One region of the Pseudoalteromonas sp. SG43-3 genome, then DNA from elsewhere that is predicted to be linked to it. Evidence: predicted binding sites of a transcription regulator. Region 1 holds the regulator's gene; the other holds the start of a gene.
The links. Region 1 encodes LexA, which represses DNA repair genes until DNA is damaged. Its sites were predicted from a motif close to TACTGTATNNNNATACAGTA; they were not measured.

Region 1 (15,190 bases):
AGCCATGGTCTTTACCACACAACTCAGCACATTGGCCTCGGTAAGTACCTTCTTCGTTTATGTTCGTCCATGTTTCGTTTATAAAGCCGGGGTTCGCATCTTTTTTAACTGCAAAATCAGGTACCCACCAAGAGTGAATAACATCGTCAGAAGTCATTAAAAATCGTACTTTTTGATTTATTGGCAGTACAAGAGGCTTATCAACCTCAAGTAAGTAGTTAGGATTTTTATCTGCAAGATTCGCGATTTCATCTTGCGGGGTAGATAAAATAGAGTAGAACTCTACATCTTCGCCCATATATTCATAATGCCATTTCCATTGCGAACCCGTAATTTTAATAGTGAGATCAGCTTTGCTGGCATCTTCCATTGCAATTAGGGTTTTAGTGGCTGGTACTGCCATAGCAATTAAAATAACAAACGGAATTGCAGTCCAAAGTATTTCTACTTTAGTGCTTTCGTGAAATTGGGCAGGTACAGCCCCTTTAGATTTACGGTGATGAATAAGTGCCCAAAACATAATTGCGAACACTATCACCCCAATCACACAACATATTATAAATATGGTCATGTGCAGCTGATATACATTATTGCTTATATCGGTTACGCCTTTGCGCATATTGTATTGGCTGTTAGCCAAAACTGGGTGCGAAAAAACACATAATATAAGCCACAAGGTAGAGGTCAGTTTACCCATGTGACGGCTCCTTTGATGCTATTGCGAATGCAAAGCGAAGAGGCATACGGCTTAAACGCCAATTCGTTATTTTTATTTTTTTAGCCAATCTTATTTAATATTGATTGGTTTTGCTGCGCCAACAACGAGTTTGTGTATATTGTGTGTTCTCAAAACTAAAAAGCTGTGAGTTATTATTAGCTCAGCACATTAACAATTAGCTAAAAAACGAACAACAAGCAAGTTTTAGTATAAAAAACAATCAGGTGATATTGAATAATTAATAAAAAATCGGTAATCAACTGGGCAACAGGAAGTTCAAAATATGAGCAAAACAAAGGGGTTTAACGCATTCGGAGGGGGAAAATATAAGTGCAAAAAAGTTTACAGCTTAAATAGTCAGTGGGCTGTTTACGCCCTTTTTTTAGTACAAATTCTAAAACAAAAATGCGTACTAATTAGTACGCATTTATAAAACTGCTTGTTTAAAAGCTATTTTTAAAGTCACATCCAATCAGCGTTTCTTATAACGCCAACGGCTAAGCCTTCAATATTAAAAGACTCATTCTCAAGATCTACTTCAATAGAGTCAAAATCGTCGTTTTCAGCATGAAGTAATACTTTACGACCCGCTTTCTCAAGACGTTTTACAGTTACGTCTTCGTCTAGGCGAGCAACAACAACTTGTCCATTTTCAGCGGTTTGAGTACGATGTACAGCAAGTAAATCACCATCCATAATACCAATATCTTTCATGCTCATACCGTTAACGCGTAGTAAAAAATCTGCAGCCGGTTTAAACATTAATGGATCGATTTTGCAGTGACTTTCAACGTGCTCTTGCGCCAAAATAGGTGAACCAGCAGCAACACGCCCTATAAGCGGTAAACCTAATTGTTCTGGCTCTTCTTCTTCAATTAATTGAATACCACGGCTTGCACCTGGTTTCATTTTAATTGCGCCTTTTTTAGCAAGTGCTTTTAAATGTTCTTCAGCAGCATTGGCACTTTTAAAACCTAATGTTTGCGCTATTTCAGCACGTGTAGGAGGCATACCAGTGTCTTTAATAAAAACTTTAATTAGTTCGAGTATTTGAGCTTGGCGGTTCGTTAATGGTCGCATACAACTGGTTTTCCATACAGTACATTTAACTGTGAGTATATACAGTTAAATAAAAATCGCAAATTTAAATTAAGCCTTAAAATAGCTAAAGTAATTTCACTTGTGTACATTTTAGGGATATAACTAAAGCTAAGTTTATAAATGATTAAAAATGCAAAGGAGACATTATGAGTATTTGGTACCAGCCCATCACCTTAGAGCTGTGCAAGCAGTTAGAACAAGGCATTAATGGCCAAGGAACATTAATGAAAACTATGGGGATAGAAGTCACAGAAATTGGCGATGATTATTTGGTTGCCACAATGCCGGCAATTCCTGAGCATCATAACCCAATGGGGATGGTTCACGGCGGTGCTAACGTTGTACTTGCCGAAACAGTTGCCAGCTATGCCGCTAACTTTGTTGTCGATTTTACTAAATTTTACTGTGTAGGACAGGAGATTAGCGCAAGTCATTTAAAAGCATCTCGCAACGGCACTTTAACAGCAACGGCAAGAGCGTTTCATATTGGCAAACGTAGTTCAGTGTGGGAAATAAAAATTACAAATAGCCGCAATGAGCTGTGCTGCGTATCAAAAATGACCGCAGCAGTCGTAGAGCGAAGATAGTTACTTTTCGATTGGGTAAATGGTAATTTCCATACCCGCACCAATCGCAGATATACGCAATAATGTATCTGCATCTAAGGCTTGATTAAAGCACTTAGGAGAAGTCCCTGATTCAAAACCAATATCAAACGTTCTACGTGAACAGCTTAACCATTGCTTTAGCGCGTTACGCGAACACGATTCAATAAGCTCACATATATGGTTTATGGCTTTATCAGGTGTGCTCACCTCACCTGTAGCTTCAATACGCGCTAGTTGACGGTATTCGTCTTTGTCATAATGTAAAATCGTCGCGACTTTTTTCAAGTCCGCCACTAGCAAACTAATATCTTGCTTTGATTCAAGCTCAAGATCTACATTTAAAAATTGAATTTCCGACATCGTTTCGTATTTATCCTCTAATAATTTCATTGCAAACTTTAACGCAGTTTTACCGTTATACCAAATCAACTATGCTCTATTAACCACTTTATATGGATATTTCGCAGCTTTTAAGTATTTTTTAGCATTTAAAGCTGGCTGGATATAAAACATTCAGCTCAATTAAACAGATAAGTCATGTTAGGAATTTAAGTGTAATCTTTTTTATTTTTAAATGATTACAGTAAGCTATAGTTTAAACTGCGACAAAATGTCGCAGTAACTTATCCCATTAATGTAATAAACTAGCTTCTAAAAATAATAAGACTAAAACATGAATAAAAAAATATTTAAACATGCTCGCAAGTTACATAAATGGTTAGGTTATTTATTAGCACTACAAATTTTAGCATGGTTACTAGGTGGTTTAATTATGAGTGCAATCCCTCTTGATAAAGTTCATGGGGAGCATCTTGCAACACGTACTCTTAATAACCCATTTACGCAGGCTGATTATGTTGCCTCCCTTGACGATATTGCCTCTCAGGTGGTTAATCCAACACAAATAATTTTTGAGAACTTCTTAACTACACCACTTATTACTGTCTTTAGTAATAACGAGCAGCAAAGCTTCAATGGCATAACAGGCCGACCATTTGAACCGCCAACTAAAATACAAATTACCGCAAATGCTAAAGCACACTTACTTATTGACGCTCAAGTAACAAGCGCTGTACTACTAAAGCAAGGTATGCGAGAAGTTGGATATAAAACCAATGTTTGGCAGGTACAATTTGACGACACATTTAACACAACACTGTACTTGTCAGAAAATAACGGCAAAGTTGTTACCGTTCGCAGCACGCTATGGCGAATATTCGACTTTTTTTGGATGTTACATATTATGGATTACGATGAGCGAGAGAATTTTAATAATCCACTACTTATTAGCTTTTCAGCAACTAGCGTACTTTTTTGTTTAAGTGGAATATTACTACTAATACAAAATATACGACTAAAACGATTTATCCGAATTAAAAATAAGAATAAATCAAAGTAGTCATATTGGTTTTTGAGAGCTAGCGCCCACTTATCAAAGAGTAAATAAGCCTAGGGCTTATTTTATTCCAAGTGCTTAAATCGACTCAAATGTCGCTTTAACATTTCGTTTTCGAAAATCAACTCATCACGCTCATCCAGCAATTGTAAAACTAAAGCTATTGCCGACCAATCTAACGAAAAGTCATGTTGGATACGGGCCGCTTTTTTAACTAAGGTCACTGCAGATACCGTAAATTGCCACTGCGTAACATGATCCCCCTCAATTGGAACCGCAATATTATGCTCAACTAGCTCATATAAAATTGCTTCGCTAATATCACTGCTCAAACATAGCTCTTTGCTAGTAAGTAAATCGTCTTTTTGTGTCACGATAATTTGCATTATGGCTTGCTCCAGTTATTACGGGGATCAAAGTGAGCTTTTTTGGCTAATTCTTCCCACAGTTTTTTACTGGCATCATCAACAGATGTTGGATTAACAATTTTAAGCACAGCAAATAAATCACCTTTAGCTTTTTTACTCATTAATCCCTTACCTTTAATACGCAAGCGTTGACCAGACTGACTATTAGAAGGAATAGTTAATTGGATGTTTCCTGTCAACGTAGGTAAATTTAGCTTTGTACCAAGAGCCGCTTCCCATGGTGCAAGAGGGACAACTATATTTAGGTTATGACCCTCAACATCAAATAATGGGTGAGGCACTAAACTAATTTGTAAATACAAGTCGCCATTTTGCCCATTAGCTGACCCTAATCCGCCTTGCCCTTTTAGTCGAATTCGCTCGCCATTTACTGAGCCTGCAGGAATTTTCACTTTAAGTGATTTTTTAATTTCAGTGACACGGCCACTGCTGTCTCGCTGCGGTAACATAAACTCAACAGGCTTCACGGTATCAACTAAAGTCTCTTCAAGAAAAATTGGGAACTCTATTTCCACATCTTGTCCTTTTTGCGCGCGAGCGGCGTTACTTCTGCTCTGCCCGGAACGATCGAATCCACCAGCTCCGCCAAACATTGAATTAATAAAGTCAGAAAACTCTTGGTCGGTTTGAGGATCGCTTTGCTGATAATTACTTTGCGAAGAGGCATTGTTACCACCATAATGGCCTTGCTGTTGACGAGCACGATTTTGTTGGTGACGACGTAACTCGTCGTATTTTACCCGTTCTTCTTTGTTATGGATGACTTCGTAAGCTTCTGCTATTTCTTTAAACTTATCTTCTGCTTGAGGCTCTTTGCTTACATCTGGGTGATATTTTCTGGCTAACTTTTTATAAGCAACTTTAACCGCTTTATCATCTGCATCAGGCGATATTCCAAGCACTGCATAATAATCAACAAATTTCATTTGCAATCCAAATCCTCATATTGAGTAAGCTTTAAGCATACTCCTTAACGGGTAACCTTGTGTGGTTAAAATACGATAAATAGTGAGAAATAAATGAATAGTGAAAATAACTTTGAGTAAAAAATTAATCAGGCACTTTTTATTAATATAAGCGTAGGCCTTAAGTTAACTTTATCTTTTATCTTCAAGGCTTTAAACTGCCTATTCCTGTAGTTCACATTTGTGATGGATATGACTCGATTTATTCTGGCCTTATTGGCTTGTTGTGTGTGCGTTTCGGTATCAGCCGAACAATTTACCCGTTTTTCAACGGCTAAAAGACATTTAATTAAAACCCTACCTGACAACGCCAAAAGCATTTACTGCGGCTGTGATATTAAAAAAGAAGGCAAAAAACTCGTTCCTGACCCGTCTAACTGTGGTTACATTCCTCGAAATACCCTTACCCGCTCAGGTAAAGTAAATGTGCGAGCACTACGCATTGAGTGGGAGCACATTGTTCCGGCGTGGGAATTTGGTCACCAGCTACAATGCTGGCAAGATGGCGGGCGTAAAAACTGCCGTAAAGTAAGTGCTAAATTTAGAAAAATGGAAGCTGATATAAATAACTTAGCGCCAGCTATTGGCGAAATTAATGCCGATCGCTCTAATTATCGTTTTGGTATGCTTAGCGAAAACGCCACACAATATGGTCGTTGCGAAGTAAAAGTAAACTTTAAGCAACGTGTAGTTGAACCGCCTGTTTATGCACGAAAACGTATAGCTGACACCTACGCTTACATGCAAAAAACATACGGTTTAAAAATCTCTGATAAACAGCAAAAGTTATTTAATGCATGGCAAAAGCAAGCATTCGCAGATACAAGTAGTGCGAGCAAGCTCTAAGCTTTAACACTCATTTACATAAATCAAAGTTATAAATGTTGAATAAACGAGCGAGTGTTGTAATATTTTAAACAACTTATTTACAAAAAAGCCCTTAACTATGTTTAAAAATAATAAAACCTCGCTTGCCATTTTCACTGCATTTGCGGGCTTTACTTTGACCGGTTGTGGCGGCGGCGGTAGCGGTATCGACTCAGCCCCTGTAGTTACAACACCTGTTAGTAGCAGTCCAACATGGACTGCGGGTGTATTTGAACCCTCTAACGATTTAAAAAACTTTTGCGAAACCCCGCGTACGGGTAACGATCCCTTTAATAACAACGAGCCTTACCCAGATCAAGCCGGTTCTGCCCTTTACGAAAAACTCTGGCTTCGTTCTTGGAGCGACGAAACCTACCTTTGGTATGATGAGATTGCCGATAACGATCCTGAAAGCTTTGCCACAGTAGCCGATTATTTTGCCCAATTAAAAACAGAGCAGCTTACCGACTCAGGAGCAAAAAAAGATAACTTTCATTTTTCAGAACCTACTGAAGATTACTTTCAAGAAGCGCAATCGGGCGTTACTTCTGGTTACGGTATAAATTGGGCGTTTATTGGCGATACAGCCGACCGTATTTTACGCGTCGCTTATCTTGAAGATGATTCACCTGCAAGCCAAATAGGCTTTCAACGTGGTGATACTGTACTTTCAGTTGACGGTGTTAGCATTAATTCCAATACACAGTCGGGTGTAGATACGCTTAACGAAGGTTTATTTAGTCCTACTAACGGCGACTCACATACTATTGTTGTACGCAGTAACGATGGCGCCGAAAAAACATTTAATGTAACCGCTGGCAATATTGAACAAACACCGGTTCAAAATGTTAAAACGATTACAACCGCAAATGGTTCAAGCGTGGGTTACATGCAATTTAATAGCCATATAAGCATTGCCCAAGAAGGGCTTATTGATGCAGTAAATAAGTTTAAAACCGATGGTATTGATGAGCTTGTAATCGACTTTAGATATAACGGTGGTGGTTTATTAGCACTGTCGGCACAATTAGCTTATATGGTTGCCGGTAATGCCAACGTTAACAACCGCTTTTATTATCAAACTCAACAAAACGATAAACAACCCGTTGATTCACCTTTTCCATTTATTGATGAAGAAATAGATTACTCTACTTTTTTTAGCACAGGTGAAAACCTACCTGATTTAAACTTATCGAAGGTTTATGTATTAAGCACATCAGGCACTTGTTCGGCATCAGAAGCTTTTATTAATGGTTTAAAAGGTATAGACGCAGAAGTTATTTTAATTGGCGATACAACCTGCGGTAAGCCCTATGGCTTTACCCCAACTCATAACTGCGCAACAACCTATTACACTATTCAATTTAGTGGGGTAAATAGCAAAGGATTTGGCGAATACGCTGCGGGTTTTACACCAACCCCTACGCCACAATTTGATGCTGATGTTCAAGGTTGTGAAATTGAGGACGACTTTGATCATCAGTTAGGCGACAGTGACGAGGCCGTTTTAGCCACCGCATTGTTTCATGTAGAAAATGGCAATTGCCCAATTAGAACGGCTGCTGCAAAAGCAGAGCCAGCTAATTTTTCAAGCTCTCGTGAATCTCTCATTCCTTTAAATATGCCTGAGCAATTTACCCAGCGTAATATGGACTTAACTTGGCCAACACTGAGTGAGGAAAGGTAATGGCTAAATTAGTACTCCCATTAGCTACCTTATTCGCTTTAGGTGGATGCCAAAGTGTAAATAGTGATCCCGCTAAACCCGCTATATTAACGAGCGTTAATCCTAGCGTTATTGCAACACTACAACAGGCAATTCAACAAGCTAAGGGAGGCGCATTAGTAACACTTTCCGATTCCGTATTTACTAAACGTAGCGAACTGCTAATTGATCATGCAATGAGTAAAGGGTCTGATGGCAGAGTAATTATGGGCGCGCATAATATAAAATCTGAGAAGTTTATTTTGCAACTACGTAATAACCAATGCGAGCTTTACTATCCTAAAAAAGAGCTTCCTACAGTACTTGAAGGTGTGACCTGTAAAGAGTTATAAGGCACTTTATTAGCGTTTATAAAAAGGCGCGCAGCACATCGCTGTACGCCTTTTTCTATTTTAAAGCGTTATTACAAGTCTTCATGCGGACCAAACACTTCATAATGAATCTGCTCGTTTTTAACACCTAGTTCAAGTAACTGCTTTTTTATAAATGCCATAAAACCGGCAGGACCACATAAGTAAAAGTCGCCATTACTCAATGGTAGCTGTGCTTGTACTGCATTTAGGTTCATTAACCCAGTAAAGTCAGCGCCCTCTGTCGCTTGGTTAAACCACGTTATTGTTTTCAAGTGGTTATTCTGCGCTGTTAGATCATATAAATATTTTGAAAACGAATGTTGCTGAGTATTTTCGCAAGCATGTAAATACATAATCTCTTGATTAGAATTGTCACTTAATAACGTTTCAAGCATAGCCAGCATTGGCGTTTGCCCAACACCTGCTGAAATGAGAACCACTGGACTTGTGTTATTGCGTAAAAAGAAGTCTCCTGCCGGCGGGTATAACTCAACAATAGTGCCTTGCTCTAATGAGTGTAAATAATTAGACACCATGCCAGGCTGTGGCTGTAGCTCTTTTTTAACACTAATACGGTAGTTTTTAGCGTTACTTTTTTGCGAAATAGAATACTGGCGAATTTCTTCATATTCAGCGCCCTCTGGCTTAACTTTAATACCTAAATACTGCCCTGGTTTATGTTTAATAACAGCTTCGCCATCAACTGGCGTAAGTGTAAAGCTTGTTACTAGTTCTGATTCGGCCTGTTTGTTGGTTATTTTAAATTGGCGAGTTCCCGCCCAACCACCGTGTTTATTTTTACTGTGCTCATACAAAGCAGCTTCTTCGGTTATACAAATATCAGCAAGTACGCCGTAAGCTTCGCGCCAAGCGTATTCAACATCGGGAGTAAATTGCTCAGGAATAAGCTCTTTTAATGTACCAATTAAATGCGCACCTACAATAGGGTAATGCTCAGGTAAAATATTCAAGCTGGTATGTTTATGATTAATACGTGTTAGCGCTTCTTTTAATACGGCTAAATTATCAATATTTTGTGCATACGCAGCCAATGCATTAAAAAGTGCAAATTGCTGACGACCTGTATCTTGATTCGCCATATTAAAAATATTTTTAAGCTCAGGATTATGGCTAAATAAACGCTTATAAAAATGATCGGTAACAACCGTACCCGCCTGCGCTAATAACGGAACTGTGCTTTTTACAATCTCAATGGTTTTATCAGATAACATATGTGTTTCCTATGGATGAACTAACCACGACGCCCATCAACACGACGCCGCGTTAATATAGGTGTGCAGTGAATTAAAAATAATGAAAAAGCCACTAGCCACAGCAAAGCACTTATTTGCCAAGCAAGGTGAGGCCCAATAATAAAAGGGAGTAATGAACGAGTAATAGCGGCTACTAACACAAGTGCAAAAGCAACAGCCATGTAATGAGGAATAGCGAGTGTACGCCCTGTATGACCATGCGATACACGCGTCATCATTGCTAAAATCATCATACCTATTGTGCCAATAGTGATTAAGTGCAGCGCATCTTTAAATTGTATTGCACTGCTATAAAAGCTAAATGCAACCATCATTAACCCTACGCCTAACGCTAAGTAGGAAAAATGTAAAGACCATAACAACGGCACTCTCAATACCTTGCTATCCCACCAAAAACCAGCCCTGACCAGGTGAAGCGCAGCAACAGTTGCAACAACTAACGCAGGATTAATCGTGTTCAAAAACAACTTGTTGATGAAAAATAAAGTGATAGCCAAAATAGATAAATACATCACCGCTTTATCTATTTTAGGAGTGCGAACTTGTGCGGTTAACCCCAGACCTTTAGCGGTAAAAAATGGTAAAACGCGGCCCGCAACAATGCCAACTAGTAAAGTAATAACCAGCACTGCGGTATCAACCACACCAAGTGCAAGCTGCATGTTTTGTTGTAAAACAAGTATTAAATACAATACATTGAGCCCACAAAGCACAGCTAAAATAGCTAAAAACGGATAGTTACTTTTGCTATTGGCTTGTAATAACATATTAGCCAACGCGGTTATGGCGCCTAGCCACCAAATAACTTGTAATGTAAGTGCAGCATATAAATTAAAATGAGCAATATCTGGCAGTACTACAACAAATGCTAAGCGCGCTGCAAGCCATATAAACGTAAGCCACATAAGGGCTTTGCCACTTATGCTCGGCACGCCTGTCCACGTTTGTGCTGCGGTAAGTAAAAAGCCAACAGCTACAACTCCTGCAAAGCCAAACAGCATTTCGTGCGCGTGCCATAATGTCGCAGGTATCGATAAGTGCCAACTTGCATGGCCTGTTAAAATAAGTAGCCAATACCCCACTGACAAAAATGCCAATAAGCCACCGCCTAAAAAGAAAGGCCTAAAAGCTAGCATCCATAACGGCCATTGAGATACTTGATGAATAGCAACGCGTGCTGGCATTGGCTCAGTTAAGTTTATAGGGCGCATTATTTTATTTCCTGCCCTACACCATACTGAGCAAAAAAGTATTCAGCGCATGCTAGTGCCTCATGCAGTGAACTAAACTGTGTTTGATTATTTAAATTATTCAGCATTAGTGTGTTCATGGCGATCTCTGTAACTAACTACGTTACTTAGCTATTACACATACTGTGCCAACAAGTTTAATTAATTAAATTCAACATGTTAAATTAAATCACTTTGCAGTGTGAGTCTTTATGACCTACTATAAATTAACTCATAAAAACACAAATAGGTCATTTTGACGTGAACCAGCAATTCAACCTTACACAAGTTGCTCTAGAGCTTGCTCAAAGTACACTACACGAGCATAGCTTTGATCAATTACTAGCAACGGTTGAGCGGGTTATTCCAAGTGATGCAAGTGCGTTATTAGTGCTTCAGGGCGAACAATTAAAACCACTGGCAATTAAAGGATTAATGCCCGACAGTTTAGGCAGACGATTTAAAATAGTAGAACACCCTCGCCTAGAAGCTATTTGCAAAAGCACACTCGCGCTTCAATTTGCGCACGACTGCCCACTACCCGATCCATACGACGGATTACTATTAGCTAAAACCGGCGACATACCGGTACATGCATGTTTAGGTTTACCTCTTTATGATAAAAACGCGCTACTTGGCGTACTTACGTTTGATAGCCTTAACGCCAATGCATTTAACAGCATAAGCGCTGATACACTCAATACCTTACAAACGCTGTGTAGCGCGCACTTTAAAACGGCCTTAGAACTTGCCCATTACAAACAGCATGCACAGCACTCAAGTGCATTAGTACAAGAACTAAATCGTGAAGCATTAACACGTGACGGCGGTGAAATTATTGGTCAAAGTCCACTAATGAAAACACTTAAAAACGAAATTAAACTCGTTGCAGCATCTAACTTTAGCGTGCTGATATTAGGTGAAACAGGGGTAGGGAAAGAACTTGTTGCGCGTAACATTCACTTAAATTCAGCTCGAAAAGATCAACCGCTTATTCACTTAAATTGTGCATCGCTTCCCGAAAACCTCGCCGAAAGTGAATTTTTTGGTCATTCTAAAGGGGCTTTTACAGGCGCACTAAATTCGCGCCAAGGTAAATTTCAATTAGCTGATGGCGGCACGTTATTTTTAGATGAAATAGGCGAACTGCCCCTGGGCATGCAAAGTAAACTATTACGAGTGCTACAAAGTGGCGAAATACAAACGGTAGGAGAAGACACGCCAAAGTACGTAGATGTACGCGTCGTTGCTGCAACCAACAGAAATTTAAAAGAAGAAGTAGCTCAAGGTCGCTTTAGAGCCGATTTATACCATCGCCTCAGTGTCTACCCTATTACTGTACCACCACTTAGTAAACGCGAGCACGACATAACACTCTTAGCTGGTTATTTTATCGAGCAAACAGCCCGTAAATTAGGGATAAAACAATTAAAACTAAGCCCTGAAGCGCAAGTATTGCTTAATCAGTACAACTGGCCAGGTAACGTTCGCGAGCTTGAACACGTCATTAGCCGCAGCGCCCTTAAAGCAAAACAAAGCCAATGGCAAAATCCAATAATAACCATTACAAGCGAGCACTGTGACTTAACACCGAGTGCGCCGCAAAACTCTCTAGTAGCAAGCCAAAGTACAACCAACACCTTAATCAACCAACCTTTAAAGCAAGCTGTAGAATCGTTGCAATACAACGTAATTACCGAGCAATTAAAGAAGCATAACTACAACTGGTCAGCAGCAGCAAGAGTACTTGAATTAGATAGAGCAAACTTAGTACGCTTGGCTAAACGCCTAGGGATAGAAGTAAAAAAAACACTATAATCATTTAAAATACAGCTAAAACGCTGCTAAAACTATTGATTAGCAGCTAACTTACTAAAGTGTGTTTTTAACAACCCTGCAAAAGCTTGTACTTTAGCAGTACGATGCACTAAGTGATGCGTGACTAACCATACATCGGTAGGCCAGCTTAACTCACTGTGTAATATAGGCACTAAATCAGGATATTGCGCCGCTACGTCATGTTGTAATCCGCCAATGCCTAGCCCTTTAATGATTGCACGAGTCGCTTCTGCAGTTTCAGATACTCGCAGCTTTATTTGCGATGCAGGAATGTGCTCATCAGCCCATGCAAAATAAGGCACGCGGGCATTAAAACCAGCCACGCCCGATACAAAGTTATGTTGTTGTAAATCACTTAATAATTTAGGCATACCGTATTTATTAATGTAACGTTTATTAGCGTATAAACCCGATGAAAGCTGCGCCAAATGCTGAGCAATATAATCTCCTTCATCAGGCCTTGGGCCTGCACGCACTGCAATATGTGCTTGTCCGTGATCGAGCCTTAGCCTTTTTTGTTCTAAAATAACCTCAAGCTGCACTTGTGGATGTAGCGCCTGAAATTGCTCACATACATCACCAAGGACATCCATGAAGCCACTTACCGTCGTTAGCAACAAACTACCTCTAAGGGTGCTATCGGCCGCTACTATATCGTTATGTAACTGCTCTAAGGAGCTATGGATTGTTTGTGCTGTTGCAAATAACTTGGTGCCAATTTCAGTAACCTTGTAGCCACGAGCATGGCGATGAAAAAGCCGTGCATTTAAGTTTTTTTCAAGATTATTAATTCGCCTAAGCACTGTGCTGTGGTGCACATTAAGCTCCTCGGCGGCTGCTGTTAGCGTGCCTAACCGTGCTACTTCGAACGCAACTTTAACGTCTTGCCAATCTTCAAATTTTATCGCCATGCTGCCTACCTTTTACTTATGTGCATATACGCACATAAGTGTTGCGTTTATTAGGGTTTTCTACAAGTGAAATTTTGCTACATTAGTCATGTAACTTAAAACATTAAAAGGCCACTACCATGTCAGCACCAAAAATTATCGCCCTAGCTGGAAGCCTTCGCCAAGAAAGCTTTAATCAAAAAATTATTAATGAGGCAGCACGTTTTGCTCTACAAACAGGTGCTGAAGTAGAAGTAATAAAACTAAACGAATTAAACATCCCACTATTTAACGAAGATATTGAAGCGCAAGGTACACCAAGCGATGTACAGCTTTTAAAAGATAAGCTACGTACAGCCGACGGTATTTTACTAGCAAGCCCAGAGTACAACGGCTCTATTACCGCAGCGCTAAAAAATGCGATTGATTGGGCATCGCGCACAGAGCAAGGTGCTGTTCCTGCTTTTCGTAATAAAGTGGTCGCTTTATTTGCAGCATCGCCTGGTGGGCTTGGCGGCTTACGCGGTTTAAATCATGTGCGTGATATATTAAGCGGCATTGGATCGTTAGTACTTGCCGATCAACTTGCAGTACCCGCTGTGCACACACTGTTTAATGAGTATGGGCAAATAAATGAACCTGTAACGGCAGAAAAAGTATCAGCCCTCGCTCATCAGTTAGTAAGCGTTGCAAGTAAGTTAAGATAACTTGCACGCCTAAATAACTAATTACTTTGTCGCTGCTATTTTGGCGGCGATAAAGTCGGTATGCGTTACATATAAAAGCCCTGCTACTTTACGTATTACGTAGTCTTCTTGGGGATCTATTTCTCCATCGGCATACGCTAAGCGCCATAATAACTCTATTATTTCTATTCGCTGCTCCGCGCTACAATGCTCATTAATCTGTTTTGAAAACTGAAAGTAATCTATCGAATCATCTAAGCTACTTGCCGCATTATTAGTAAGCTCATTAACCTCAGTGTCTGTTAAATTAAAGTACTTTTTTAAGGTTACAGTCAGGGTTCGTTGTTCATCATGTTCAAGCTTGGTATCTGCGCGCATAACTTCAATTAATAATGCAGCAACCGCTGTTTTTAAGTCGTGCTCTTGCATACTTGGCTGCTGTTCATCGAATACAGCAAAAAGTTGTTTTATTTGTTTGAACATCACACTTTCCCTTTTTGGGTGTTAGACTAATACGTAAAGAAATCGACCTTATTACTCTTATTAATGGGTATAAAGTTCGCAAATTAAAGGATACATTTTATGAAAGGAATAAACACACCACGCTTATTTATAGGCGCTACGCTGGTGGCCCTTTCGAGTGCAAATACTGCACTTGCTGAAAAAGCCGAAACCGAGAAGCTCTACGACTTTGATAACAAAGTACATTACTACCAAACACAAATTGGCGAAGACAACTATAAAATAGAAATCCAGTCAGACGATTACAAACACTTTACCAATCAAAGTGTATTTTTGTTACGTCATGCTGACCGTCTATGCCGCGGCAATACCTTTATGTTGAAAGTACTTGAAGGCGTGCAAGAGTACGAACGCTTTCCAACAAAACCACGCGCTTACCAACCTGATTTAAGTGTTTTACTCCAATGCGAAACTAAAGAAGATACAAGTAAGGGTAAGTAACCTTATTTATAACCCCAAGGTGCTGATGGTGGAGTAATCGGTTTAGTTAAATCAAAATCCACCTTAAACTCACGTCCTTGGCGAATTAATCGATAAGTAAATACTTCTGGGTAAATATACATTTGCCATGTATTACCTACAGACTGC
Region 2 (15,190 bases), on a different contig from region 1:
TAATTTATCAGGTTTAAATACATCCATTAATAATTTACTTAGCTTGGCTGACTCTTTTAAATAAACAATTTGATCATCCTCAGATAAATCAATTATCTCTTTTAAGTTAGCCTGCCTAGGCACTAATACAAACCACGGATACAAGCTGTCGTTCAATAAAAGTACTTTACACAACGGCCAATCGGCAAGTTCTATACAGTCGCGTTTAAGTTCTGGCGCTAGTTTAAATTCAGGGTGAGTCATTGCTATGTCCTACTTTGTCTTTGATAATCGCCACTTTATAGCATTTAGTTGCAGTTGCACACGCTTGGCTTTACCATCAAAGCAATATTTATAATAAGCTAAGGCAACCTTGTGCTAAAAAAAATAAAACACCTCTCACTAGCTATACCGTTAATGGTTGGCGCTATTAGTGTTCAAGCAAAACCTTTATCGCTGGAGCGAATTTTTGACGATCCGAGCCTTTCTGGTAAATCACCTGTACAACTTAAATTTTCGCCTGACGGCAGCCGTGTAACTTACCTACAAGGCAAAAGCGATGACTACAACCGCTACGATTTATGGGAATACAATCTAAAAGATAACACCAACCGTGTGCTAGTTGATTCGGCAAAGTTATTTTCAGGCCCAGAAAACCTATCAGATGAAGAAAAAGCACGCCGCGAACGCCAACGTATTTTTGGTAAAGGCATACTTGAATACAAATGGTCTAAAGATGGCAAAGCACTTTTATTCCCACTCAATGGTGACCTTTATTATTACGATTTAGCCTCAGCTAAAAGTAAAAAACTAACCGACACTGAAGCATTTGAAACCGATGCACGCTTTTCACCTAAAGGTAACTACGTATCGTTTATTCGAGAGCAAAACCTTTATGCTTTAGAGCTTGAATCAGGTAAAGAGATTCAGCTTAGTAAAGATGGCGGCGGCGTAATTAAAAATGGTATGGCCGAATTTGTTGCTCAAGAAGAAATGAGCCGTATGACAGGTTACTGGTGGTCAGGTGATGAAACTAAAATTGCCTATACCCGCGTTGACGAAACCCCTGTAAAAGAAGCTATCCGTAACGAAATTTACGCTGATGAAGTTAAATTATTTAACCAGCGCTACCCGTTTACAGGTACCGATAATGTTAAAATTCAACTTGGTGTGGTTAAGCTAAACGACCAAAAAGTAGATTGGATTGATTTAGGTAAAGATGAAGACATTTACATTGCACGCGCTAAATGGCTAAAAGACGGCAATACACTTTCGTACCAATGGCAAAATCGCTCGCAACATAAATTAGAACTGCGTTTTTATAACAGCGAAACTAAAGCCCAAAAAGTAGCGCTGACCGAAAATAGCGAAACGTGGATTAACCTACATTTTGATCTTGAGTTTTTAAAAGACAAAAAACACTTTGTATGGGCATCTGAGCGCGACGGCTTTAAACATTTATATCTGTATCGTACAAACGGTCAACTTGTTCGCCAGATTACCTCAGGTGACTGGGCTGTTGATAGCTTAAAAGGTATTGATGAGAAAAAAGGCATTGTGTATTTTGCCGGTCGAAAAGATACACCGCTTGAAAGCCATTTATACAGCGCGCCTTTATTTAAAAAAGGCGATTCTAAACGTATTACCGAAAAAGGTCAGTACCACAATGTTGTGCTAGCAAAGGACAATAAAACCTTTATCGATAATAGCTCGTCTGATAATAAACCAAACTCAGCAGCACTTCGTAAAGTAAACGGTGAATTTATTACCTGGCTTGAAGAAAATAAGCTTGATAGTAGCCACCCCCTTACTCCTTATTTAAGCGACTTAACAAAACCAGAATACGGCACAATTAAAGCCGATGATGGTCAAGTTATGCATTACCGTTTATTTAAGCCTAGCACCATTGCTGATGGCAAAAAGCACCCTGTTATTGTTAACGTATACGGCGGCCCGCATGCTCAACGAGTGACGAATAGCTGGCGCAGTAAAAACTTGTACTTTCAGTACATGGCGCAACAAGGTTACGTAATTTTTCAACTGGATAACCGTGGTTCGTACAACCGTGGTAAAAAGTTTGAAGATGCTATTTATAAACATTTAGGTGTGGTTGAAGTTGCCGATCAAATTAAAGGCGTAGAGTTTTTACGTACACTTGATTACGTTGATCCACAACGCATCGGTGTTTATGGCCACAGCTACGGCGGCTACATGGCACTTATGACTATGTTTAAAGCGGGCGATTACTTTCAAGCCGGCGTATCAGGTGCTCCAGTAACCGATTGGGCTCTATACGATACACATTACACAGAGCGTTATTTAGGTCACCCCGATACAAATGCTAAAGGCTATGAAGACAGCGCAGTATTTCCATATGCTGATGGCTTAAAAGGCCCATTAATGATTTACCATGGAATGGCTGATGACAACGTATTGTTTACGCATTCAACTAAGTTGTTTAAACAACTGCAAGATAACGAAAAGCAGTTTGAAATGATGACCTACCCAGGCTCTAAGCACAGCCTACGCGGTAAACAAGTGCAAACACACTTACATCAAACAATTACAAACTTCTTTAATCGCCATTTTGACGTTAAATAAGCAAGTAAAGTAATAACAGACTAAAGGCTGATTGATAAATCAGCCTTTTTTTTGCATTAATAGGCGTTAAGCCTAGATTAAACTCTTTTTTTAGCTACGCTTATTCTATGCGCTAAAGCGCACACTTTTTGAGGATAAATGTATGCCTAATCTACGAAGTTTTAGTATATCCCAGCGTTTTTCACTGTTAATAGCCATCGTTGTATTTGGACTAATAATACTTAGTATATCGAGCCTAACTCATCAATATAGTTCGCTAAAAGACGAGCAATACATAAAAACACAAAATGTAGTAGAAACGGCGTACAGTATAATCGAGCACTATTATGCGCTTGAACAAGATAACACTCTCACTCAACAACAAGCTCAATCACAAGCACTTAATGCAATAAAAGCACTGCGCTACGACAAAACCAATTACTTTTGGATTAACAATTACCAGCCAACAATGGTTATGCACCCTATAAAACCTGCGCTTGATGGAAAAGATTTAACTAATAACAAGGACCCTGACGGCAAAGCATTGTTTGTTGATATGGTAAATATAGTTAAACGCTCTGGCGAGGGATTTATCCCTTATAAATGGCCAAAACCAGGTAAAGATAAACCGGTTGAAAAAATCGCATTTGTTAAAGGTTTTAATCAATGGCAGTGGATTATTGGCTCGGGTGTTTACCTTGATTCAATTGACGAAGCATTTAGCGAGCAACGTAACCTTATAGTCATCAGTGCAATAATTATGATTATTGCTGTTATTTTACTTAGTTACTTTATAGGTAAGAGTATTTTAATACCGACTCGCTTAGCAGCCGATATGATGAAAGACATTTCTCAAGGCGAAGGCGATTTAACCCGTAAATTAAATGAATCCGGTAATGATGAAATATCTGAACTATCACGTTCATTTAATTTATTTGCTCTAAAAATGCGAGAGTCACTTGTTCATGTAGCACAAAGTGCAAACGATGTAAGCGAACATGCGCATACAGTTGACGACTCAAGTAGAACAAGCCACTCATTTATTGAGCTTCAAAACGATAGTTCAACCCAAGTTGCAGCTGCAATGGAGCAAATGACTCACCAAATACACGATGTGAGCCGTAACGCTGAAGCCGCAGAGCAAGCAGCTAAGGATGCAGCACAAAATGCATCAACGGGTAAAAATGTGGTTGCGCAAACAATTACAGCAATAGAAACGCTCTCAAGCAACATTGAAACAGTAAGCCGTGTAACAGAAGATTTAGCCAACGAGAGCCATAATATAGGCTCTGTGCTTGATGTAATAAGAAGTATATCGGAGCAGACAAACTTACTGGCATTAAACGCTGCCATTGAGGCTGCTCGCGCAGGAGAGCATGGTCGAGGATTTGCTGTTGTTGCAGATGAAGTAAGAACACTGGCCAGTCGTACAGGGCAAAGTACTGACGAAATTCAAACCATGATCACTAAACTACAAGAAGGTGCAAAAGCAGCAGTAGAAGCAGTTAAATCAAGCCAAGCACTTTCAGTTTCTACCGTAGAGCAGGCGTCATCAGCCAATACTTCACTTAATGAAATAGAACGACTTGTTTCAATTATTACCGAAATGAACAGCCAAATAGCACGTGCCACAGAACAACAAACGCAAGCTGCCGACGAGGTTAATTTGCGTATTAATGAGCTATCTCAATCAACTGAGCAATCATTAAATAATACTAAGCAGCTTACCGATGCCAGTGATAACCTCAAACAAAGTAGCGAAGGTCTTTCGAGCGTAGTTAATCGTTTTAAATTAGATTAATCGATAGCGTTCTCATAAAATGCAAAAGCCCTGAATTAACAGGGCTTTTTTATTACATGTAAGTTTTTAGCTTACAAACAATAACGTGCAAACAAGCTCGTTACTGATGCAGCTGTTGGCTTACCATGCTGCCAATCACCGCCTTCAACACCGCTACCTGCTATATCCATATGAACATAAGGTAGAGGCTGTGCAGAGTCGTTACCGTGCTTATCAAGCCCACCAACAATAGCCATAAACGCCATAGGGAACTGATGTCCACGAGCAGTAACGGCAGATGCTGCGTTATTGCTAGATAAAACATCGTCAGCTAGCGTACGTGGTTTAATAAAGTCGTAGTCTTCACGGCGTGAACGCGATACTTCAGCGCCATCGGCCCACAAATCTCCAAGGTCAGCTATTTGACGTGAAACACCAGCACTACGAGCTGGACCATTTTCAACATACGCACCGTAAGGACCCATTGCGCGAGCTGCATGACCCGTTAATGTAGCAACAGTAAACAGCGTTGGATTAACCTCACCTTTAGCTAAATCTTTCATTTCGCTAAGCAGGTCGCCCATTGCTAAACGCCCTTCTGCATCGGTATTACCAATACGGACACGAACACCTTCACGGCTAGTAATAATTTCATCTGGCACAAAACAATCTGAGCCAATAGAGTTACGAACAACAGCTAAGTACGAGACCACTTTAACGCCTTTAGGCTGATAATCAGCAACGGCTTTCATAAAGCCCGCAACAGAAGCTGCGCCGCCTTTATCACGGCTCATGCCTGCCATATGGCCGCCTACTTTTAAATCTGCACCGCCTGTATCGTATACAAGGCCCTTACCTACAAACATAAGTGTGCGAGTAATTTCGCCCTCTGGTACATATTCAAGCTTGACAACACGTGGGTGATGGCGCTCAACTGCATACGATGCGCGAGCAACTGTACTTAGCATTGGGTAGTTTTTATCAATAGCTGCAATATCATCAATTACGTCAACTGCAATGTTTGAGCCTTTAAACAATTCAACGCAGTAATCAGCAAAACGTGGGGGAGCCATACGCTCAGGTTCAGTACCACACAGGTCACGCGCTGCATATTGGCCAGCTGCAATTGCATTAACAGCTTTAATAGTTTGCTCGCTTGCGCCAACTAAACCAATCTGTGTAATTGGTTCAATGCTTTCACCGTGATATTCACGCGCTTCTAATGGCTGCCATAAGGCTTGGCAAGCGCCTAAATAAGCAACCTCTAAAGCATGCTGATAACGGCTATCGCCATTTAAATTTGGTAAAAATAATGCAGGGTTAATACTGCCCGACGCTTTTGCTTCGTTAATTGCTAATTTAGCAGCATCAAAATAACGACGCACGTCGTCGTAATCTCTATTTAACGGACCGGTTGGCGCAAGTACAACGCGCTTGTTTTCAATTACTAATAAAGTAACTTGCTTACCGATGCGAGAATCTACGTTTGCTTGAGCTAAAATAGCATCACGTAATGAGTTATTTGGTAACTGAGAAAAGTCATTACTAATAATAATAAGCGCATCATGAGATGTGCATTCAAGGCTTGCACTAACCGCTTGAGGGTATGCCATAAATAAGGTCCTGTTAGAAAACATAAGCCCCTATTATCGTCGATTTAAATATTGAAGACCAGCAAGGAGCGATGAGCTAATCACATAACCTATCAATAAATGGCAACTTGGAGTTACAGGCTTTACAGCTTAATCGAGAATACTAAGTTGGAAGTTTTGCTCTGGCTCGTTTTTAATGCCAACGCCTATGCCAAGTAATCTTACAGGCTGTTGTAGCCCACGCTGGTAGGCCTTAGTAAACAGTTGGATAAATATTTCTGTGTTGAGCTCGTGGTATACCTGATCGGCAGAGGTCACTACAAAATTTGCAAACTTCACCTTAACACTCAATTTATTAATACGGTTTCGTAACTGCTGTTTATTAAGCCTTAAAACTAATTCGTCTAACAACCTTGGCAGCTCATCTAAGCACTCTTGCAAACTTGTTTTGTTGTACTCGTAGGTATGTTCAACACTCAGCGATTTTCTTATACGATCTGTGGATACTTTACCAACATACTCACCTGCACATTTTTGATAAAGCGACACACCAAAATTACCCACATGTTGCTGCATCCAGTTAACGCCTTTTTCACGTACATCCTTGCCGGTATATAAGCCTTTTAAATTTAGCTTTTCGAGCGTTACTTTGCCCACTCCTGGAATTTTCCCAAGCGGTAATTGCGCTAAAAAGTCATCGACCTCATCAGGCAAAACGACAAATTGACCATTCGGTTTATTTTCGTCACTGGCTATTTTGGCAATAAATTTAATCGGTGCAATACCAGCTGATGCAGTGAGCCCTGTAGTATTGTAAATATCGGCTCTTATTTGCTGTGCAATAAGTGTGGCACTGCCTTTACAAGCGGTGCTGTCTGTTACATCTAGGTAGGCTTCGTCTAAAGAAAGGGGTTCAATTAAGTTTGTATAGCGGCTAAATACTTCACGTATTTGGTTTGAAGCTTCTTTGTATACAGCCATGCGCCCTGGGACAATAACTAAATCGGGGCATAATTGTTTAGCATGATAGTTCGACATAGCCGATCGCACGCCATACTCTCTAGCTATATAGTTAGCGGTTGAGAGCACGCCTCGTCGGCTATTGCCTCCAATAGCAAGCGGTACACATGCAAGTTTTGGATTATCTCGCATTTCTACTGCTGCATAAAAGCAATCCATGTCTATGTGAATAAACTTCTTCATCACCACAACAAAAACTGGTTATTTATACAGTCATTATTATAGAATCAAATGTGATAAGCAAGCCTAGGGCCTGTTTATCTTTCGAGGTTAAATTTGCAGCAGTATGTTTGGTATTTAGGCAAGGCAGAGCCTATGTAGTGTGGTTATTCCCCATAAATAGGCGATAACGTAGCACAAATGCCAAACATACGCTGCCCGAAGGGTTCTGCCTAGGGGCAATTTACTCTTTGTTGCCTACATGGATGTAGGTAAGGGGCGTGAGCAGGACGCGGAAGCTTTGCTCGGTTTTTACTTAGCCCACTAGGTCACAAACCTCGCGCCGCGATTAAATAGCCCCTAGATTGAACAAATTTTAATCCTGAAAGGTCAACAGGCCCTACTAGTTAACGATTAAAAAAAGTGTTTATTGTCCTCCGATCTCTTATAACCACGTAGCCAATACATAACCTCAAATAAAAATCCTGCCAACATTAAAATGATAGCGCCAGATTCATTCCCCATCGCGTAACAGGTAAAAGAGGCTATAAAAACCAAACAAGCTAAGGACCAATTAATTATATTCTGCATATTATTACCTTTGTGTGTGTTTTTGTGTGTCTGTGTAATTTAACTGTAGACCTAAAATTAAACAGGTACAATCATCTTATAAAAAAACATGCCATTAATTACCTTGAGCTCGTAACACCATGTTGATAATCTAAGTACTTTAAAAATCAAGGGCCAATAAATAATGCAAACGTTTAAAGATCAGCACCCTATTCATACCGATATCACCGTAGCATGGGCTGATATGGATGCGCTACAACACGTAAATAATGTAGTGTATTTACGTTACTTTGAAATAGCCCGAATCGACTTTTTAAATAAAATAAATTTGTTCGACACAATAAGCCCAAACGGTGTGGGCCCAGTAATAAGCGAAAATAACGTTCGCTATAAACGCCCAGTAACTTTTCCCGACACACTCACTGTAGGCGTTACAATTACAGATCTTAAAACAGATCGCTTTACCATGAACTACACAGTTTACAGCCATGCACAAAAAGCAATAACGACTACGGGTGCATCTAAAGTTGTAATGTTTGATTTTACTACAGGGCAAAAAGCCCCAATCTCCGAGCCTCTTTTATCGGCTTTAATCAGCCATGCTCAAAACTAATTTAGTTAAGGAATTTTTATGCAATACAACCCACTAGGTAGCAGTGGCGTAAACGTATCTCGAGTGTGCCTAGGGAGTATGACTTGGGGTAAACAAAATACTCAAAGCGACGCTGATGAACAAATAGCCTACGCGCTAGAGCAAGGCGTAAACTTTATTGATACAGCCGAAATGTATGCTGTACCTCCTTCGCCAGAGACCTATGGTAAAACCGAGGAAATTATTGGCAATTGGCTATCGCGTAATCAGCAAAAGCGCAGCGATGTGGTACTAGCTACAAAAATTGCAGGCAATGGATTATCGTGGGTACGTGATGGCGGCAATATTACTCGCCAAACAGTAATAGAAGCCGTGGATGATTCACTTAAGCGACTTCAAACAGACTACATTGATTTATATCAACTACATTGGCCAAACCGCTCTACCCCTCACTTTGGCAGACAATGGCCCGGCACTCTTAAATTTACCGACGTAAATACACAAGAGCAGCAAGCTAGTATGCTTGATATTCTAGAAGGCCTTAATGAATGTGTTAAAGCAGGTAAAATTAAGCACTGCGGTTTATCTGACGATACGCCATGGGGTATAAGCCAGTTTTTAAGTTTGGCCAAAGAGCATAACTTACCGCGTATGGTATCTATTCAAAATGAGTTTAGCTTAGCGCACGCTAAAGACTGGCCGTATTTAATAGAACAATGTGTACACGAAGATATTGCCTACTTACCGTGGTCGCCTTTAGCAGCCGGTTTATTAACGGGAAAATACCTAAACGGTGCTCGCCCAGAAGGTTCTCGTTGGACCTTCATGCAGCGTAACGGTATTTTTAGAGATACACCCAATGCAGAGCAAGCAACTAAGCAGTATGTTGAGCTGGCTCATGCAAACAATATTACTCCAGCACAACTAGCCTTAGCATGGTGTAACCAAGTAGATGGCGTAACTTCTTCAATTATTGGGGCAACATCTATAGCTCAATTAAAGGAAGATATAGACGCATTTAGCATAACGCTAAACGACGAAATTCTTAGTGAGATTAACACCATATTTAGAAACCATCCGATGCCTTATTAAGCATGTATGAGTTAAAAGCAGCCTTGAATGAGGTTGCTTTTTAACTAAAATATTTGACCCTACTACAACCAACACTATACTTTTATTAAGTTTTCTTAATTCAACGAACACTTATCAATGCTGAAAAACGGATACTATGCATTTTGCTTATTAATTGTATTCAACGCGCACGCCGTTGAGCAAAAAGTACAACCTCTAGAAGAGATTATTTGGCTGCAAAGTTACACGCCCCCTTTTCATATAGCTAAAAGTGAAAGCGCACCACAAGGCGGTATTTGCGACAACCTAACCGAGCAACTCATCAGAACCATAACTGATGTAAAACATACTCGCTTAATTGTTCCTCAGCAGCGTATAAATAAATATTTAAATGAAGGGAAAAATGTATGTTTTCCGTGTGTTATTTATAAAAAAAATAATAACCAACAACTTAACTACTCAAATCCAACAACGGTATATCCCCCATTTTCAATTATCACGACTAAAGAGCTAAAGCCGCAATTAGAAGAAAAGCACGGCTCGCCTATTCACCTTATTAATTTATTAACCGACCCGCAATATGTATACGGGCAAGCGGCTGCACGTAAATTTACAACTAAAATTAATACAATTATTGAAAATACAAAACGAGATAAAGAGTCTTCGTTAAGTTGGAGTAGCGAAAATGAAAGTCAGGCTGTTATAGCACGCTTGAGTCACGGCTTTTTAGACTACTCAATTGATTACCCGTTTATGGCTGATTACTTTAATAAACAAGGGGAGTATACGAATATAGAAAGTGTGCCAATTGCAGAAAATGACATTCAATTTATAAGAGGAGCAATAGGCTGTGCGGCTAAAGCACCTAATAATTTTGCAGAGCAAGCCCTTAAAAAAATTAACCGCGCATTAAAAAATAATGTACTTCAATCGCCTGAGTATCAACAAAGTCAGCATAATTGGCTTAAAACCACCTTTACTGACTTTGATAAACACTACCAACAGCAAGTCATTAATTTTTACTTACTTGCCACTGATGCTCAAGCAAACACTGATCATTAGCATAAAGCGCCACTGCAAAAATACTTTTAGCTGTTACCTCACCTACGCCCGACGGTGTACCTGTCATTATTACATCACCGTCTTCTAAGCTCATAAATTCACTAATTTCTTGTAAAATTGAGTCAGGGTTGTGCAGCATAAAATGAGTATCACCTCGCTGAATCACTTCATTATTAATTTTAAGTTCAAAGGTAAAGTGCTTCATTGCATCAGTTAGCGCTACAAAATCAGTTAAAATTACAGAGCCGTCGAACGCTTTAGCGCGCTCCCATGGAAGCCCTTTATTTTTTAATTTACTTTGCGCAGTACGCTTAGTTAAATCAAGGCCGAGTCCAACACCTGCAAATTTTTTATCTTTAACTACAAAACATAGCTCGGTTTCATAATGCAGCGTATCGCCGTTGTGAGCTGCAAATAACGTATTAGTAATTGCGCTATTTGGCTTATTAAATAAAACCATTTGATCTGGCGTTTCGTTATTTAGCTCTGCAATGTGTGCGGTATAATTACGACCAACACACACTACTTTTGATGGTGTTAATTCTTCAGATACTAACTTTATTGAATGCATATAAATAATGTCTCAGTTATTGGACCTGTTGACCTTTCAGGATTAAAATTTGTTCAATCTAGGGGCTATTTAATCGCGGCGCGAGATTTGTAACCTAGTGGGCTCGATAACTGCTCCTGCGTTATTCTACTGACTTACATCCCTGTACGAATAAGTAAAAACCGAGCAACAAAGAGTAAATAGCCCCTGGGCAGAACCCTTCGGGCAGCGCATATTTGGCATTTGTGCTACGTTATCGCCTATTTATGGGGAATAACCACACTACATAGACTCTGCCTTGCCTAAATACCAAACAAACTGCTGCAAATTTAACCTCGAAAGATAAACAGGCCCTAGCTAATAAGCGTTTCAAGTAAGCTCAAATTAATAGGTTTAAGTAAAACTCGGTCAATATTTAAATCTTTTATTTCTCTTGGATCTGGCTCTGCGCCACTTACAATCACTAAACGTAATTCAGGGTATCGTTCATTAATTTGCTGGCCTAAGTCAACGCCACGACCATCAGGTAAATGCATATCTAACAATACCTTATTAAATTGCTGGTCGTGATTAAGTATTTGCAAACATTGTGCGCAGCTAGACGCAATGACGGTTTCAACGCCTAAACTTTCTAAAAGTAGTTGCGTAATTTGCGCTGCATCATGATCGTCTTCCACAAGTAAAAAGCGCTGCTTTTTCTCGGTTAAGCCATTACTACGATTTATATCTTTAGCTTGCGGTGCATGCTCTGGCGCTACCAAGTAATCTTGCAAACATTGATATAAAGCCGCGCTATCAACAGGCTTTGGTATTACATCGTTAAAACCAAGTGCAGCAAGCTCCTCATGTATGCCTTTCATAGTAGCTGCAGTGAGCGCAATTATTGGGCCTTTGTAGCCCATTTTTCTAAGCTCTATGGTAGCTTCCTTGCCGCCCATTACAGGCATATGAATATCAATAAAAATAATATCGTAAGGCGCTTTATACGCATCTGCTATGCGTACTTTTTCAAGTGCTTGCTGGCCATGTTCGGCATAATCTACGCGCGCACCACAGGTACTGATCATATGACCAACTAGCATGCGTAAATCACGTAAATCATCAACCACTAATACTCGCCCATGCACTTTGCATGGAGCCGATTTACTTTGTAATTGTGGGGCACTACTAAAATTAAGTACTTGTCGTTCTACTTCGCTAATATCACCTGGATATACCGAAATCGTAAATGTAGAACCTTTGCCTATTTCAGAGTGCAAACTAATATCACCGTGCATACGCGCTAACAATTCAGCACATATTGCCAAACCTAAGCCTGCGCCACCTACAGAGCGTGATTCTACATCGGCTATTTGTTCAAATGGCTTAAATATGAGTTCTTGTTTTTCAGGGGCAATGCCCATACCTGAATCTTTAATGCTAAAAAATAGCATTTCGCGATCATCAACCCATTGCATCCACGCATTAACAACAATTTCGCCTTTATCGGTAAATTTAACCGCATTGTTTATTAGATTTATTAAAATTTGACGAACTCTTGTTGCATCCAGTCGTGCAACCAAAGGTAATGGCTGATGTGATTCAAAGCGCAGCGTAAGGCCCTTATCAAGAACCGATACGCGCATTAGCGTGTATACATCGGCAAGCATGCTATCAAGGTTAACTTCGCTTAGGGTCAGTTCCAGTTTATCGGCTGCTATTTTAGATAAGTCGAGCACGTCGTTTAACAAGCTCAATAAGTGTTTACCGTTTCGATAAATAACACCCAATTCATTTTCAGCTTGCTGACTAAAATCGCTCTGCATTAACAGTTCGGTGTAGCCTAAAATAGACGATAGAGGAGTACGTAACTCATGGCTCAAATGAGCTAAAAATCGATCTTTTGAACGGTTTTCGGCTTCAGCTTTTAAGCGTTCTACTCTCTCGCCTTCAACATCTTTACGTGCCAAAGCATAACGAATAGCACGCGCAAAGCGGCTCGAACTCATTTCTGTTTTAATTAAGTAATCTACTGCACCGGCATCAAGCGCCGCCGAGTCTAACTCGTCGTTTGACTGCCCGGTAAGCATAATAATGGGACCGCTAAAGCCATTGGCAATTGCTTCTTTTAATACATCTAAACCATTCGATGCACCCAAGCGGTAATCAAGCAGGCAAATGTCGTGCTCATTTTTACTAAGCGTTGCAATTGCCTGCTCTGGAGAGCTTATCCATTGAATGTTAAACGTGTGTGAATCCAATTGGTCCAGATAGTCGCAGGTGAGTATGTAATCATCTTCATCGTCTTCTACAAGCAGCAACTGAGTCACTTTATCTAACATACAATCTCCATTAATCGTTAAATGTTGTCGGTAGCTCTACAAATTCTACCCAGTATTTTCCTAGCGTTTTCATTAAATCAACCAAACCATCAAACGTTACTGGTTTTGTAATGTAAGATGCAGCACCTAAGTTATACCCTTTAACCATGTCTTCTTCTTGTTTAGACGTAGTTAATATAACAACCGGAATGCCCTTTAAGTTAGGGTTTCCTTTTATAGCTTCAAGCGCTTCACGGCCATCCATTCTAGGCATATTTAAATCAAGTAATATAAGTCCAGGACGCGGCGAAACTGCTTTGTCTTCAAACTTACCTTTACGCTCTAAATACTCAAGCAACTCAACGCCATCTTCAACAAAATGAAGCTCGTTAAGTACACGACTTTCAGCAAGGGCATCTTGTGTTAACAAACGATCATCTTCATCGTCGTCTGCCATTAAAATAGTAATCGGTTTTACTTTTGAATAGGGCATTTAAGCCTCTCCTTGCAATGTGAAAAGCTCAGCTTCCACAGGTAGTTTTATAATAAAGGTTGCACCTTCACCGTCTTTACTTTGGGCTGTAATTGTTCCGCCGTGGCGCTCCACAATACGCCTACATACAGAAAGGCCAATACCCGTGCCTTTATATTGTGAGCGTCCATGCAAGCGCTGAAACGGTACAAATATTTTATCGGCATAGTCTTGTGAAAAACCAATACCGTTATCTTCTATGGTAATAACTTGAAAACTTAAATGAGTATTATGATCAGAGCTGAAAATATCTTCATCTTGATAACTAATTTTTATGTGTGGGTTTACGTCGGGACGCCTAAATTTAACAGCGTTCGACAACAAGTTTAAAAACAGCTGCTGCATTTGGCTTTTATCGGCCTGAATAACTGGTAAATCATCTACATCAATTTGTGCTTCAGACTCTTTTATCGCAATCTCTAAATCACTTAATATATCAGCTACAACTTCATTTAAATTCGTGTCATCAAAATCTTTACCACGCGTTGTAATTCGCGAAAACTCTAATAAGTCGTTAATCAAGTTAGACATACGCTGCGCTGCATTTTTCATGCGCCCAATGTAATCCATCCCCTTTTCACCCAATTCATCTTTAAACATGGTTTCAAGACGGTCGCTAAAGGCTTGGATTTTTCTAAGAGGTTCTTGTAAATCATGGCTTGCTACAAAAGCAAACTCTTCAAGCTCTCGGTTACTACGGCTCAATTCATCTGAATATAATGTTAGCTCTTGTGTCCGCTCAGAAACCTTCATTGCTAATGTTTCGTTTTGTTTTTCAAGCTCAAAACGATATTGTGCTGCATTTCTCAAATTAAGGCGCGTCATAATAAACATACCAATAATCAGTAACGCACTCGTTATTGCTGTTATAGCGAATGTAATTTTAGCTTCATTTTTAATCTGTGCTAATTTAGAAAAATGGCTTACTTTAAAGAGTAATTCACGGTCTTGAATTTCATTAACATACTCTCTAATTTGCTTATAAAGCTTTCTTCCTTTATGCGTATTTAATACATACAACGCACGTCTTTCTTTGTCATCTAGCGCAAGGTTTACAGTTTGTTTTAATTCTTTAATTTTACTATCTACAAGAACTAACAACTGGGCTATACGCTCAGCTTGACCGTCAATCTCAGAGTGAAGCGACTTGACATGATCTGTTTGCGCTTCAATTTGGCCTACAGCATCGTAGTACGGCGTTAAATAGTCAGTCTCTTCTGTCAATAAATAACCACGCTGCCCAGACTCAGCCTGCACTATGGATAGATGCAGCTTCTCAATTGCAGTGGTTAGCATGCTAGTGTTGTCTAAACTTTTTTGGGTTTGTGTTAAGCCTTGAATCGTATTCAATGCTAAAAATGCGTTGCCCACAATAATACCTAGCACAACCACCATAAATGTTG

Region 2: the regulator LexA is predicted to act here: its motif matches at 7,147-7,166, upstream of dinB (DNA polymerase IV).

The regions. Positions count from the first base shown of each region.
Region 1 is NZ_JACJFC010000019.1:75,049-90,238, forward strand. Features, by position in the region: gene coxB (cytochrome c oxidase subunit II) at 1-697, opposite strand, end outside; gene lexA (transcriptional repressor LexA) at 1,181-1,798, opposite strand; gene H5157_RS16395 (PaaI family thioesterase) at 1,966-2,406, shown strand; gene H5157_RS16400 (hypothetical protein) at 2,407-2,787, opposite strand; gene H5157_RS16405 (hypothetical protein) at 3,101-3,826, shown strand; gene H5157_RS16410 (chaperone modulator CbpM) at 3,889-4,209, opposite strand; gene H5157_RS16415 (DnaJ C-terminal domain-containing protein) at 4,209-5,177, opposite strand; gene H5157_RS16420 (endonuclease) at 5,409-6,062, shown strand; gene H5157_RS16425 (S41 family peptidase) at 6,163-7,770, shown strand; gene H5157_RS16430 (hypothetical protein) at 7,770-8,141, shown strand; gene hmpA (NO-inducible flavohemoprotein) at 8,213-9,394, opposite strand; gene H5157_RS16440 (NnrS family protein) at 9,415-10,647, opposite strand; gene norR (nitric oxide reductase transcriptional regulator NorR) at 10,927-12,483, shown strand; gene H5157_RS16450 (LysR family transcriptional regulator) at 12,516-13,415, opposite strand; gene H5157_RS16455 (NADPH-dependent FMN reductase) at 13,535-14,101, shown strand; gene H5157_RS16460 (TerB family tellurite resistance protein) at 14,123-14,563, opposite strand; gene H5157_RS16465 (hypothetical protein) at 14,663-15,043, shown strand; gene H5157_RS16470 (hypothetical protein) at 15,046-15,190, opposite strand, start outside.
Region 2 is NZ_JACJFC010000001.1:211,333-226,522, reverse strand. Features, by position in the region: gene H5157_RS01115 (HIT domain-containing protein) at 1-243, opposite strand, end outside; gene H5157_RS01110 (S9 family peptidase) at 355-2,580, shown strand; gene H5157_RS01105 (methyl-accepting chemotaxis protein) at 2,723-4,360, shown strand; gene H5157_RS01100 (leucyl aminopeptidase family protein) at 4,432-5,952, opposite strand; gene dinB (DNA polymerase IV) at 6,082-7,134, opposite strand; gene H5157_RS01090 (thioesterase family protein) at 7,865-8,293, shown strand; gene H5157_RS01085 (aldo/keto reductase) at 8,312-9,364, shown strand; gene H5157_RS01080 (ABC transporter substrate-binding protein) at 9,482-10,405, shown strand; gene H5157_RS01075 (fumarylacetoacetate hydrolase family protein) at 10,356-10,976, opposite strand; gene H5157_RS01070 (hybrid sensor histidine kinase/response regulator) at 11,309-13,276, opposite strand; gene H5157_RS01065 (response regulator) at 13,287-13,748, opposite strand; gene H5157_RS01060 (ATP-binding protein) at 13,749-15,190, opposite strand, start outside.